DNA from 3 places in the Microbispora hainanensis genome. Region 3 is predicted to be linked to each of the others. Evidence: predicted binding sites of a transcription regulator. Region 3 holds the regulator's gene; each other region holds the start of a gene.
What was found. The regulator LexA, encoded in region 3, represses DNA repair genes until DNA is damaged. The targets are predictions, from matches to a motif close to TCGAACANNTGTTCGA.
Positions count from the first base shown of each region.

Region 1: a site for LexA is predicted at 2,786-2,801, ahead of ruvC (crossover junction endodeoxyribonuclease RuvC). Genes of this name have one in related genera too.
Region 2: a site for LexA is predicted at 1,819-1,834, ahead of OHB01_RS00420 (DUF6504 family protein). Genes of this name have one in related genera too.

Region 1 covers NZ_CP108086.1:7,683,887-7,688,163, forward strand. The annotation lists gene yajC (preprotein translocase subunit YajC) at 1-109, opposite strand, end outside; gene ruvB (Holliday junction branch migration DNA helicase RuvB) at 353-1,402, opposite strand; gene ruvA (Holliday junction branch migration protein RuvA) at 1,483-2,103, opposite strand; gene ruvC (crossover junction endodeoxyribonuclease RuvC) at 2,100-2,729, opposite strand; gene OHB01_RS35050 (GNAT family N-acetyltransferase) at 2,840-4,036, opposite strand; gene OHB01_RS35055 (YebC/PmpR family DNA-binding transcriptional regulator) at 4,175-4,277, opposite strand, start outside.
Region 2 covers NZ_CP108086.1:94,827-99,103, reverse strand. The annotation lists gene OHB01_RS00430 (transposase family protein) at 1-16, shown strand, start outside; gene OHB01_RS00425 (IS110 family transposase) at 118-1,362, opposite strand; gene OHB01_RS00420 (DUF6504 family protein) at 1,909-2,175, shown strand; gene OHB01_RS00415 (DNA polymerase III subunit alpha) at 2,249-4,277, shown strand, end outside.
Region 3 covers NZ_CP108086.1:8,688,538-8,692,814, forward strand. The annotation lists gene OHB01_RS39270 (vitamin B12-dependent ribonucleotide reductase) at 1-969, opposite strand, end outside; gene nrdR (transcriptional regulator NrdR) at 1,088-1,567, opposite strand; gene lexA (transcriptional repressor LexA) at 2,002-2,718, shown strand; gene OHB01_RS39285 (MalY/PatB family protein) at 2,807-3,901, shown strand; gene OHB01_RS39290 (cellulase family glycosylhydrolase) at 3,911-4,277, opposite strand, start outside.

The DNA of each region.
Region 1 (4,277 bases), 1.0 Mb from region 3:
TCTGGATCTGTTCCTGCTGCCGCTTGCGCTGGGGGCGGATCAGGAGGAAGTAGAACACCACTACCAACAAGATCAGTGGCAGGAACGTCCCAAGCGGGTTGTTACCCACGGGGGCCACCCTTTCGTAACGTGATGAACCGGCCTGACGCCGGAGGTCTTGTGCGCTTCACACGCGGGCCACCGCGACTTCTCGCGTGTGCGGCCAGTCAAGCCACGCAGTGTATGCGAGCACGCAGAAGCCCGGCAACGAACCCACGGGCAGGCGGGCGGGAAAGTTCCCGTTTCATGGGCTTCGCAATCGGTCTGTTACCTCTTTGCCCCGGTTTCCGCTTACCGCCTTGGCGCCCGGCGTTCAGGCGTCGTCGAAGAGCGAGGGCACCGCCACCGAGCCGACCGCGTCGGGAGGCGGGGTCATGCCGAGGTGCGCCCAGGCGGCCGCGGTGGCGACGCGGCCCCTCGGGGTGCGGGCCAGCAGCCCCTGCCGCACCAGGAAGGGCTCGGCCACGACCTCGACGGTCTCCGGCTCCTCCCCCACCGCCACCGCGAGTGTCGACAGGCCCACCGGGCCGCCGCCGAACTTGCGCAGCAGCGCGTCGAGCACGGCCCGGTCGAGCCGGTCGAGCCCCTCGGCGTCGACCTCGTAGAGGTTGAGCGCCGCCGCCGCGATCTCCCGGTCGATCACGCCCTCCGCGCGGACCTCGGCGAAGTCGCGCACCCGGCGGAGCAAGCGGTTGGCGATGCGGGGCGTGCCGCGCGAACGGCGGGCGATCTCGTGGGCGCCCTCGTCCGGCAGCTCGACCGACAGCAGCTTCGCGGAGCGCCGCAGCACCTGCTCCAGCTCGGCCACGTCGTAGAAGTCCATGTGGGCGGTGAAGCCGAACCTGTCGCGCAGCGGCGCGGGCAGCAGCCCCGCCCTGGTGGTCGCCCCGACCAGGGTGAACGGGGCGATGTCGAGGGGGATCGAGGTGGCGCCGGGGCCCTTGCCGACGACGATGTCCACCCGGAAGTCCTCCATGGCGAGATAGAGCATCTCCTCCGCCGGGCGGGCCATGCGGTGGATCTCGTCGATGAACAGGACCTCGCCCTCGGTCAGCGTGGACAGGATCGCGGCCAGGTCGCCCGCGCGCTCCAGCGCCGGGCCCGAGGTCATCCGCAGCGGCGCGCCGAGCTCGGAGGCGATGATCATGGCGAGCGTCGTCTTCCCGAGCCCGGGACCGCCGCTCATGAGCACGTGGTCGGGCGGGCGGTTGCGGCGCAGCGCGCTCTCCAGCACCAGCGACAGCTGCTCGCGCACCCGGCCCTGCCCGATGAACTCGTCAAGGCGCCGGGGGCGCAGCGCGGCCTCGATCGCCCGCTCGTCGCCCTCCGGTTCCGGCGACACGAGATCCCGCTCGAAGCTCACTCGACACCATCCGCTCGGCCTGCCGGGACCCGTCCGATTCCCGGTGAAAATTTCATGGAACCTTCAGCCCGCCACGAGGGTCACCGCACGCTCAGCACGCGCAGCGCCGACTTGAGCAGCGCCGCCACCTGCGGGGCGCGGCCGGCCGCGAGCTCCGCCTCGGCCTCCGCGGTGACCGCCGCGACCGCCTCGTCGGCGTCCCTGGACGAGTAGCCGAGCCCGACCAGCCCGGAGTGGACCTGGTCGCGCCAGACGGGCGCCGCCGACGCGCCGTTGAGCGCGGCGTCGACGGCCGCCGCCGGGGTGCCGAGCTTGTCCTTGAGTTCCAGCACGATGCGCTGCGCGCCCTTCTGGCCGATGCCGGGCACCATCGTCAGGGCCTTGATGTCGGCGCTCGCCACCGCGACCCGCAGCGCGTTGGGCGCGTGGACCGCGAGCATGGCCAGGGCCAGGCGCGGCCCGACCCCGCTGGCCGTCTGGAGCAGCTCGAAGACCGTGCGCTCGTCGTCGGAGGCGAAGCCGTACAGCGTGAGGGAGTCCTCGCGTACGACGAGCGAGGTGGACAGCCGGGCGGGCTCACCGACCCGCAGCCCGGCCAGGGTGCCCGGGGTGCAGTGGACGAGCATCCCGACGCCGCCCACCTCGACCACGGCGCTGTCGGCGCCGATCGCCGCCACCTGCCCCGCAACGGATGCGATCACCGCGTGTTCCCTCCCCGGTCCTGACGCCCGGCCGCGACTTCGCCGGGTCTCCCAGTCCTACCAGAGCCCCCGGTGCCCCCGGTGCCACCAGTGCCGATGGCGGCGGCACCGCCGGAACGGGCCCTGGCCAGGGCGTCGGCCAGGCGATGCTGCACGCCGCCGCGCCAGACGTGGCAGATGGCCAGGGCGAGCGCGTCGGCCGCGTCCGCGGGCCTGGGCATGGCGTCGAGCCGCAGCAACCGGGTGACCATCGTGCCGACCTGCTTCTTGTCGGCGTTGCCGTTGCCGGTGATCGCGGCCTTGACCTCGCTGGGCGTGTGCAGCGCGACCGGCAGCCCCCGCCGGGCCGCGCAGACGATCGCGACGGCCGACGCCTGGGCCGTCCCCATCACCGTGCGGACGTTGTGCTGGGCGAAGACCCGCTCGACGGCGACCGCGTCGGGCCTGATCTCGTCGAGCCAGCGCTCGATCTCGGCCTCGATGACGACCAGCCGGGACCCGATGTCGTCGTCGGGCGGGGTGCGGACCACCCCGACCGACAGCAGGCTCAGCGGCGCGCCCGGGCGGCCCTCCACGGCGCCGAGACCGCACCGCGTCAACCCCGGGTCCACGCCCATCACCCGCAGCTGGGGCATCCGCACCGGCACGCCTCCCTGATCCCGGCGGCGCGGCCGCCGCTGCGCCGAACATCTGTTCGGTCGGTCACTCTATCGCGATCAGCGGCCGCGCGGGGGCGTCAGAAGTAGTCGATCATGTACGCGGTGCAGCCGAAGGCGGCGTCCAGCGCGTCATCGGTGTCGGGAGATCCGCCGCTCAGCAGGCCGGCCCGGCGGAGGGTGGCCGCGGGGACGCCGGCGAAAAGTGCGGACATCCCGCCGATCGCGAGCCGTGTCGCGTCGCCGGCGGCCTTCTCACCGCCCGGCGCGTCCCGCCGTGTCATGGAGCCGGCGCGGCCGTCCACCCGCAGCAGCCACGCGCCCGCGTTGCCCGGGCGCAGGGCGTCGGTCACCTCGACGGGGATCTCGGCGCGGACTCCGGCGGGGAAGCCGCGCCCCTCGACAGCGGCGGGCAGATCGATCAGCCGGAACATCCACCGGGTCTGGCTGACCTCGTCCCTCGACCGCTCCCGCAGCATCCAGAGCACCGGGTCGGCCGGGTCCACGAACGCCTTCACCGACTTGGCGACGCTTGAGGAGCTGCCGACCAGCGACCACAGGGCCCTGGCCGTCGCCTCCGACCCCGCGAGCAGGTTGTCGACCTCGATGTCCCCGTCGCTCCACCGGTAGACGACGAACCCGTCCTCGGCCAGGTAGCAGAAGTCGTCGTCGTCCTCCAGCCACAGCCGCCAGGTCCGCTCGTCGAAGCAGAGCGGGCCGCTCGCGCGGGCGGCGGTGTGCACCCGGCCGACCAGGGCGACGACCTCGGCCGCGTCGGCGGGGCCCATCCTGCGCAGCTTGACCGCGCCGGACGCGCCGGATAGACCGGATGGACCGCCGAGCGTACGCAGCGCCTCGGCGGGCACGGTGACCCGCTGGAGCACGCCGGCGTGCTCGTAGCCCGCGCTCCGGTAGATGGGCGTGGTGGCCGGGTAGAGCGCGGAGACCACGTGGCCCAGCTCGGCGCAGCGCTCGATGACCGCGTGCGTGAGCGCCCGGCCCACGCCCCTGCCGCGGTCCTCCGGCGCCACCGTCACAGCCCCCACGCCGCCCATGGACAGCGGGCGGCCGTGCCACCACTGGACGTACGGGTTGATCCTGGCCGCGCCGACGAGCCGGGGGCCGTCGAAGGCGCCCAGATAACGGCCCTCGGGCAGCATCGGGGTGACGAGCTTGCGCCAGGTCTCCACGTCGCCGCCGGACAGCGGGCCGAAGGCGCGCCTGCGGGTGTCGAGGACGGCGTCCAGGTCGTCGCTCGTGAGATGACGGATGTCCACAACCGGCCAAGCTATGCGGGCCCCGGCGGCCATGCCACCGGTTTTCCGCTCACGCGGGGGCCTCGGGCCGGGCCCCGCGCCCATGTGGGCCGAGGGCCCGTGCCCATGTGGGCCGAGGGCCCGTGCCCGCCTCCGGCGTCAGGCGCCGACCTTCTCCATGACCTCGTCGCTCACGTCGAAGTTCGCCCAGACGTTCTGCACGTCGTCGCTGTCCTCGAGCGCGTCGATGAGCTTGAAGACC
Region 2 (4,277 bases), 210 kb from region 3:
CGCCTCCCGAGGATGAAATTGGCTCAAGCCACACTTTCCATGCCGGTCTGCGTTCCAATGGTCACTGTGCGGACCAGTGCGAGTCCCCGCCAGAGTACTGCTGTGATACTCCCTGTGTCAACCTCCCGCCGTGTTCGGGGTGAGGAGGGCTGCTGCAGCGCCGTGTTTGGCGGGGTCGTAGGCGATGCCGTCGTTCCAGCATCGCCAGATCACCCGGATCCAGGCGCGGGCCAGGATGCGGACGGCGTGCGGGTGGTCTTTGCCTTCGGCGCGGGCGCGTTCGTAGATGGAGGCGGCCCAGGGGCTGGCGCGGCGGCTGTTGTCGGCGAAGGTCGTGATGGCGCGGCGCAAGCGCTTGTTGCAGGCCCATCGGAAGTGCACGGCGCGGTGCTTGCCGGACTGTTTGGTGACCGGTGTGCAGCCGGCCAGGGCCGCGACGGAGTCGGGTCCGGCGTAGGCTGCTCGGCAGTCGCCCCACTCGGCGAGCATCTGGGCGGCGTTGATCTGACCCGACCTTGGCAGCGACGTGAAGATCGCTCCGTCCGGATGCTCCCCGAGGTGGGCGGCGATCGAGCGATCCAGATCCTTGATCGCCCCAATCAGGGCTTTGAGCACGCCGACCAGGGCGATGACCGCGTCCCGCAACGCTTCGGTGAGCGCCTCGGCCGCGATCCCGGCCGGGGCGTGACGCAGCCGGGCCAGCAGCTCGGCGGGAGAGCGGCGGCCGCTGTAGCCGTGCTTGACCAAGAACGCGGCCATGCGCTTTTCGCCCAGGTGCGCGGCCGAGGCGGGGGTCGGGTAACGGGTGAGGAAGTCCAGCGCGATCGGCGAGGCCAGGTCGGCGAAGACGGCCTTGGCGCCCGGCCAGGAGGCATCCAGCAGCGCGGCGAGCTGGTTAGTGGCCGCCACCCGGGCCTCAACCAGGTCATCGCGCGTGCGCACCAGGGTGCGTACCGCCTTTGTCTGGTCGCTGAAGGGGGCGGCGACCTGGAGCTTGTGAAGGCGCAGGCGCAGGTATTCGGCGATCACCGCGGCGTCGCCGGCATCGGACTTGGCGCCCGACAGCACCTCACCGTCGCGCCAGGTCTTGATCGCGTTCGGTTTGACCGGGACGACGGGGTATCCGGCCTCCAGCAGCAGGTCGACCAGCCTGCCGTTGGGACGTTCGATCGCGATCGGGACAGCGGCCGGATCACCGAGCTTGGCCAGCCGGCCGATCAGCGAGGCGATGCCATTGGTGCTGTGCGCGATGACGAATTCAGCGGTGATCTTCCCGCTGTCGTCCATCACGCACACCGCGTGACTTTCCATGGCCCAGTCGATCCCGACGAACCACCGCGCCGGGGGCAGCGCAAGCGACACCTGAACTCCTTTGCCTGGCAGCGACGACCCGGCGAGGAGGCTGGCTACCGGGCGATCACTAACCGGCGCTCTGCGGCGCTACTCCCTGTTGCCGGTCTACAGCCTCGGGGAAGCCGGGGGCGGCGGCATCACAGTGGCCCTTCACGGGCGATCAACACAGGCCGTCACCCCGGCTCCCGCCGAGTCCCCTTCACGAGCAGCTTGCCACTGCCCGCAAGAAAGAGGGTGCCCTAGTGATCACAGATGGAGACGGTCTCCTCTGAAGATCGCGTCTCGGGTGCGGGGCGAGGCTCAACGTCGTAGGAGCGACATCGTGGTCACGACTCACCTCGCAGCGGCGAAGCGTCCGCCCGGCGACCTTATGCGGTCGCCGGTGCCTGACGGCTCCGCCCGCGGGCGTGCTTCCTGGGATTTCGCACCCGGGAACGGGCCGTGCCGACTTGCGTTCACCGCCCTGGGAACGTATGTTCGAAGTAGCGGCGATTCTGCCCGAATCATCCGCCCGTCTTCCCCCGGGTGGCCACGAAGCCACAGGGAGAAGGAGTCTTGAGCAGACTTTACGGCGATCCGATCGAGGTGTGGGTCCGGGACGGGCGCCCTGCTCAGTTCGTCTGGCGTGACCGGCTCTACACCGTCCGCGAGGTCCAGGACCACTGGGTGGTCGCCAGAGAGTGGTGGAAGACCTCGGACGCCGATCCCGGCGAGCGGCGCTTCTGGCGAGTGGGTGCCGCGGCCGGCAAGGAGGTCGGGACCTATGAACTGCGCTTCGACACCGCCAGCGGCGGCTGGCTCCTGCTGAGGGCCTGGGACTGATGGGAACGCTCCAGCCACCCAACCGGGGGACGGGCCGCTGGAGGACGGACCGGGGACGGACGGGGGTGTGCCCGTGACGCGCGCCTTCGCCCACCTGCACGTGGCGTCCGCCTTCTCGCTGCGGTACGGCACCGCGTTCCCGGCCGCCCTCGTCCGGCGGGCCGCCGAGCACGGCATGGACACGCTCGCGCTGACCGACCGCGACGGCCTCTATGGCGCGATCAAGCACGTCATCGCGTGCCACGAGCAGGGCGTCCGCCCGGTCGTCGGGGTCGATCTCGCCCTCGACGGCGTCTCTTCCCTGCCCGGCTCTTCGGTGCCCGGTTCTTCCGTGCCGGACGACCTGTTCGAGGGCGGCCTGCCGTCCGGCCGCCGCACCGGTCACAGCCGCGGGCATGGGCACGGGCATGGGCACGGGCATGGCCGGGGGGCGGCGGCCGAGCCGGCGCGGGTCGTCGTGCTCGCGCGCACCGACGGCTGGGCCGCGCTATGCCGCCTGGTCACGGCCGCCCACCACGCGGGGGAGCGCGGCGCGCCGTACGTCACGCCGGGGATGGTGGCCGAGCACGCGACCGGCCCGGACGGGGAGCCCCGGCTGACCGTGCTGCTCGGGCCCCGCTCCGGCGTCGGCCGCGCGGTGACCGAGCGGCGCGACGACCAGGCCAGGACCCTGCTGGCCGCCTGGCGCGCGGTGGTCCCCGACCTGGTCGTCGAGGTGTCCGATCTGTACGGCTATCGCGACGCGAGCACCGCCGCCCGCATGATCGGGCTGGCCGACTCGATGGGCGTGCCGGTCGTGCTGACGAACGCGGTCCGCTATCTGGACGCCGCCGATCACCAGGTCGGCAACGTGCTCGACGCGGCGCGCAAGCTGGTGCCCCTCGACGGGCGGCACCTCGACGACCCCACGGCCCACGCGTCCCTGAAGGACGGCGCCGAGATGGCTCGGGTGGCCGCGCGGATCTGCGGCGGCGACACCGGCCGGGCCGCGCGGCTGCTGGCCGAGACGCGCCGCGTGGCCGACCTGTGCGTGCTCGACCCTGTCGAGATCGTGCCCCTGCTCGACCCCGAGCGGCCCCGGCTCCACCTGCCTGAGGTCGGCGAGGACCCGGTGCCCCTGCTGCGGCGGCGCTGCGAGGAAGGGCTGGCCCGGCGGGGCCTGGAGCGCTCGGCCGAGGCGCGCGACCGGCTCGCCGCCGAGCTCCACGTGATCGAGAAGAAGCGGCTGTCGGGCTACTTCACGTCCGTCGCCGGCATCACGGACATGATCCGGGCGATGGGCGTGCGCTGCGCGATCCGCGGCTCGGGGGCGAGCAGCCTGGTCAACTACCTGATCGGCATCGGCGAGGTGAACCCGCTCGAACACGGCCTGTTGATGGAGCGCTTCCTGTCGGAGGGCCGCAAGGGCCTGCCCGACATCGACATCGACGTGGAGTCGGCCCGCCGCCTCGACTGCTACCGCGCGATCCTCGACCGGTACGGCGAGGATCGGGTGGCCTGCGTGTCGATGATGGAGACCTACCGCGCCCGCAGCGCGATCAGGGACGTCGGCGCCGCCATGGGCCTGCCGCCGCACGAGATCGACGTCATCGCCAAGGCGTTCCCGCAGGTGCGGGCCAGGCAGATCAGGGCCGCGCTGTCCGACCTGCCGGAGCTGCGCGACAGCGGGCTGAACGACCGGTCGCTGGAGACGGTGTTCCGCCTGGCGGAGCGGCTCGACGGGCTGCCCCGGCACATCGCGCTGCACCCCTGCGGCGTTTTGATCGGCAACTCCACGTTGCGCGACCGCACCCCGGTCGAGCGCAGCATGCTGGACTTCCCGATGTCGCAGTTCGACAAGGACGACGTCGAGGAGGCGGGCCTGCTCAAGCTCGACGTGCTCGGCGTACGCATGCAGTCGGCGCTCGCCTACGCCCTCCAGGAGGTCGAACGGGTCGAGAACCGGAAGATCGACCTCGACGCCGTCCCGCGCGACGACCGGGAGACCTACGACATGATCCGCCTCAGCCGCACGATCGGCTGCTTCCAGATCGAGTCTCCGGGGCAGCGCGAACTCGTCGCCAAGCTGGAGCCGCGCACGATGCACGACCTGATCGTGGACA
Region 3 (4,277 bases):
CTCGACCTCTTCGATGACCTCGCCGGTCAGCCGGGCCCGCAGGCCGAACTTGTCGCCCGCCTCGACGGCCCGCATGAACTCGTCGGAGACCCGCACCGAGTTGTTGGCGTTCTGGTACTGCACGGACACGATGTCCTTGCCGCCGAGGTCCATGTCGAACCCGGCGTCGCGCAGCGCGCGGATCTTGTCCTCTTCGCGCGCCTTGGTCTCGATGAACTCCTCGATGTCGGGGTGGTCCACGTCGAGGACGACCATCTTGGCCGCCCGGCGGGTGGCGCCGCCCGACTTGATGGTGCCGGCGGAGGCGTCGGCGCCGCGCATGAAGGACACCGGGCCGCTGGCCGTGCCGCCGCTGGACAGCAGTTCCTTGGACGAGCGGATGCGGGAGAGGTTGACCCCGGAGCCGGAGCCGCCCTTGAAGATGACGCCCTCTTCCTTGTACCAGTCGAGGATCGACTCCATCGTGTCGTCCACGGCCAGGATGAAGCAGGCGCTCACCTGCTGGGGGGAGCGGGTGCCGACGTTGAACCACACCGGGGAGTTGAAGCTGAAGACCTGGTGGATCAGCGCGTGCTTGAGCTCGTGGTCGAAGATCTCCGCGTCCTCGTCGGAGGCGAAGTAGCCGTTCTCGACGCCGGTCCTGGTGTAGACGCCCACGACCCGGTCGACGAGCTGCTTGAGGCTCGACTCGCGCTGCGGGGTGCCCACCGCCCCGCGGAAGTACTTGGTGGTGACGATGTTGGCCGCGTTGACCGACCAGAAGTCCGGGAACTCCACGCCGTGCTGCTCGAAGTTGACCGAGCCGTCCCGCCAGTTCGTCATCACGACGTCGCGCCGCTCCCAGCGGACCTCGTCGTACGGGTGGACACCCGGGGTGGTGAAGATGCGCTTCATCTTCAGGCCCTTGCGCGGGCGCTTGCCCGGGCGACCCCCCGCACCCGACACCGTGCCGCTCACGGTCTCCGTCATGACTTCCCCCTCCCAGGGCCCGATGGAGCCCCTTCTCCGGACCACGCTCGTTGAAACCACATAGTCGCGGTGCGCCGTCGCGCCCCGCCCGCCTCGTCCCGGTCCCCCGGAAGGCGTCTTATTCCTCGCCCCCGGTGCCATGGGCTGCGGTGCCGTGGGCCGCGCGGAGCCGCTCGATCTCCGCCTCGAAGTCCGCCAGCGTCTCGAAGCTGCGGTAGACCGACGCGAAGCGCAGGTAGGCCACCTCGTCGAGATCGCGGAGCGGGCCCAGGATGGCCAGGCCGACCTCGTGGGAGGCGATCTCGGCCGCGCCCGTGCCCCGGATGCTCTCCTCGACGCGCTGCCCGAGCTGGGCGAGGGAGTCCTCGCTGACCGGGCGCCCCTGACAGGCCCGCCGCACGCCGGCGATGACCTTCTCGCGGGAGAACGGCTCGGTGACTCCGCTGCGCTTGCTCACCATCAGCAGTACGGTCTCCTGCGTGGTGAACCTGCGCCCGCACTCGGGACAGGTGCGCCGGCGACGGATCGCCGCCCCGTCCTCTGCCGCGCGGCTGTCCACGACCCGGGTGTCCGGGTGGCGACAGAACGGACAGTGCACTTCATCGCCTCCCTGAACGCACATCCCCGAACACAAGGTGTGGTGAACTTACACCGGTGTGACTACTAGATGTTGTGGTCCAACCGTAGGAGCGCCCGACCTTGAACGCAAGTCGAACCGGCCTTGGGCAAGGAAGTCCCTGCTCCGCCCGCGTGTCGCACCCCGGGTCACGGCCGCATCACGCGCCCCGGCCGTCGTGGAATAGGCCGTTTACGCGCCTTTTCCCGGCCGCTTTTCGTACGGCTTCTGACCTGCGCCTACAGCGGCCGAAGAAGATCGGGGAAATCGAACACGGGATCGATCGAACTCCCGTACGATGAAGGCGGACGGCGAGATCGGCGATTTCGCTGGATATCGAACAATTGTTTGACGGTGATCTTGAATCGCGGTACGGTCGCTCTGTGCGACACGAGGAACACGGATTGAGAGGTGGCATCGTGAGTGACCGAAGTGAGCAGGCGAATGGCGTCAGCGACCTCGCGGTTCGCAGGCGCGACTCGCTTGGCCTCACCCCCAGGCAGCGGAAGATTCTCGAGGTGATCCGCGACTCGGTCCAGCAGCGCGGTTATCCGCCGTCCATGCGGGAGATCGGGGAAGCGGTCCAGCTGACCAGCACCTCCAGCGTGTCGCACCAGCTCACGGCGCTCCAGCGTAAGGGCTACCTCCGGCGTGATCCCCATCGGCCCCGGGCCCTGGAGGTCCGGCTGCCGGGCGAGCCGGTGCTGTGGGTGGACCCCGACGCCACCTCCGAGGAGGAGCCCGGGTTCAGCCGGCCCACCGCGGCCTACGTGCCGCTGGTCGGCCGCATCGCGGCCGGTGGGCCCATCCTCGCCGAGCAGAGCATCGAGGACGTGTTCGCCCTGCCCAAGCAGCTCGTGGGCGAGGGCACGCTGTTCCTGCTCCAGGTCTCCGGCGACTCGATGATCGAGGCCGCCATCGCCGACGGCGACTGGGTCGTGGTCCGGCAGCAGCCGGTCGCCGACAACGGCGACATCGTGGCCGCGATGATCGACGGCGAGGCCACCGTGAAGACCTTCAAGCGCAAGGACGGGCACGTGTGGCTGGTGCCGCACAACCCCAACTACGAGCCGATCCCGGGCGACGAGGCCACCGTGCTCGGCAAGGTCACGGCTGTCCTTCGCAAGCTGTAGCCGCGCCGGCGCCCCGCGGCACGACGGGATCGCGGGGCGCGGCGGCCGCCTTTTCGGCGGTCGTCAACCGGCAATTAGGGTGAGTCGGATGAAGCTCGACTCCCTCTCCCTCGACGCGGCCCGGGGCCGTGACGGAATCAAGTGGGCGCAGGCCGCGCCCGGCGTCATCCCCGCCTGGGTCGCCGACATGGACTTCCCCGTGCCCGACGTGGTCACGGAGGCCATAGCGCGACGCGCCGCCAAGGACCTCGGCTATCCCGCCTGGCTGGACACCCCGACCGCGGGACCACTGGCGGAGGCGTTCGCCGAGCGGATGGAGACGCGGCACGGCTGGCGGGCCGATCCGGCCCACGTGCGGTCCTTCACCGACCTCAACCAGGCTCTCCAGGTGCTGCTGCACGTCCTGACCGAGCCCGGCGACGCCGTGGCACTGCACGTCCCCGCCTACGACCCCTTCCTCACCACCATCACCGGGATGAACCGCCGCCTGGTGCCCATGCCGCTGACGGCCGACGGCAGGTTCGAGGTCCCCGGAGAGCCCGTCAGTGTGCTCCTGCTGGTCAACCCGCAGAACCCGTCGGGCCGTTCGTTCACCCGTGAGGAGCTCGAAGGCGTCGCCGCGTACGCCGATCGGCACGGCACGCTGGTGATCGCCGACGAGATCCACGCCGACCTGACGTACGCCCCGAAGCGGCACATCCCGTTCGCCACGATCCTCCCCGAGCGCACGGTCACGCTGACCTCCGCCAGCAAGGCCTTCAACATGGGCGGACTGCACTGCTCGGTGGCCCACCTCGGCGCGAAGGAGGCCAGGGACGCACTCGGCCGCCAGCCCGCCCACATCTTCGGCGCGCCCAGCGTGCTCGGGGTGGAGGCCACGGTGGCCGCCTGGCGGCACGGCGACGCGTGGCTGGAGGAGGTGCTGGCGATCCTCGACCGCAACCGCAGGCTCGTCGCCGAGCGGCTCCCGTCGGTCGGCTACCGCGTTCCCGAGGCCACCTATCTCGCGTGGCTCGACTTCGGGGTGCCCGGCGCGGCGGCGTTCGTCGAGCGGGAGGCCCGGGTCAGGCTCAACCCGGGCCCGATGTACGGAGGCGGCGACACCTTCGCCCGCCTCAACTTCGCGACATCGGCGGCGATCCTGGAGGAGATCCTGTCGAGGATCGCCGCCGTGCTGACGTGACGCGCCCGCTCAGCTCGCCGTACAGGTGACCGAGGACGGAACGCCGTTGCTGCCCGACCAGCTTCCGTTGAAGCCGAACGCGGTCGAGGCGCCGGCGCCCAGCGTGCCGTTGTAGGACATGTTCGTCACCGTGACGTTGGACCCGCTCGCGCTGAGCGTGCCGTTCCAGAGCTGCGTGATGCTCTGGCCGTTCGGGAAGGACCAGTTCACTGTCCAGCCCGAGATGGCCGACGAACCCGCCTTGACCGTGACCTCGCCCTGGAAGCCGCCGGGATACTCGTTGACGACCTTGTACGTGGCCGTGCAGGTCTTCCCGCCCGGCGACGAGGGAGACGCGGACGGCGACGGGGAGGGAGACGGCGAGGGAGACGGCGAT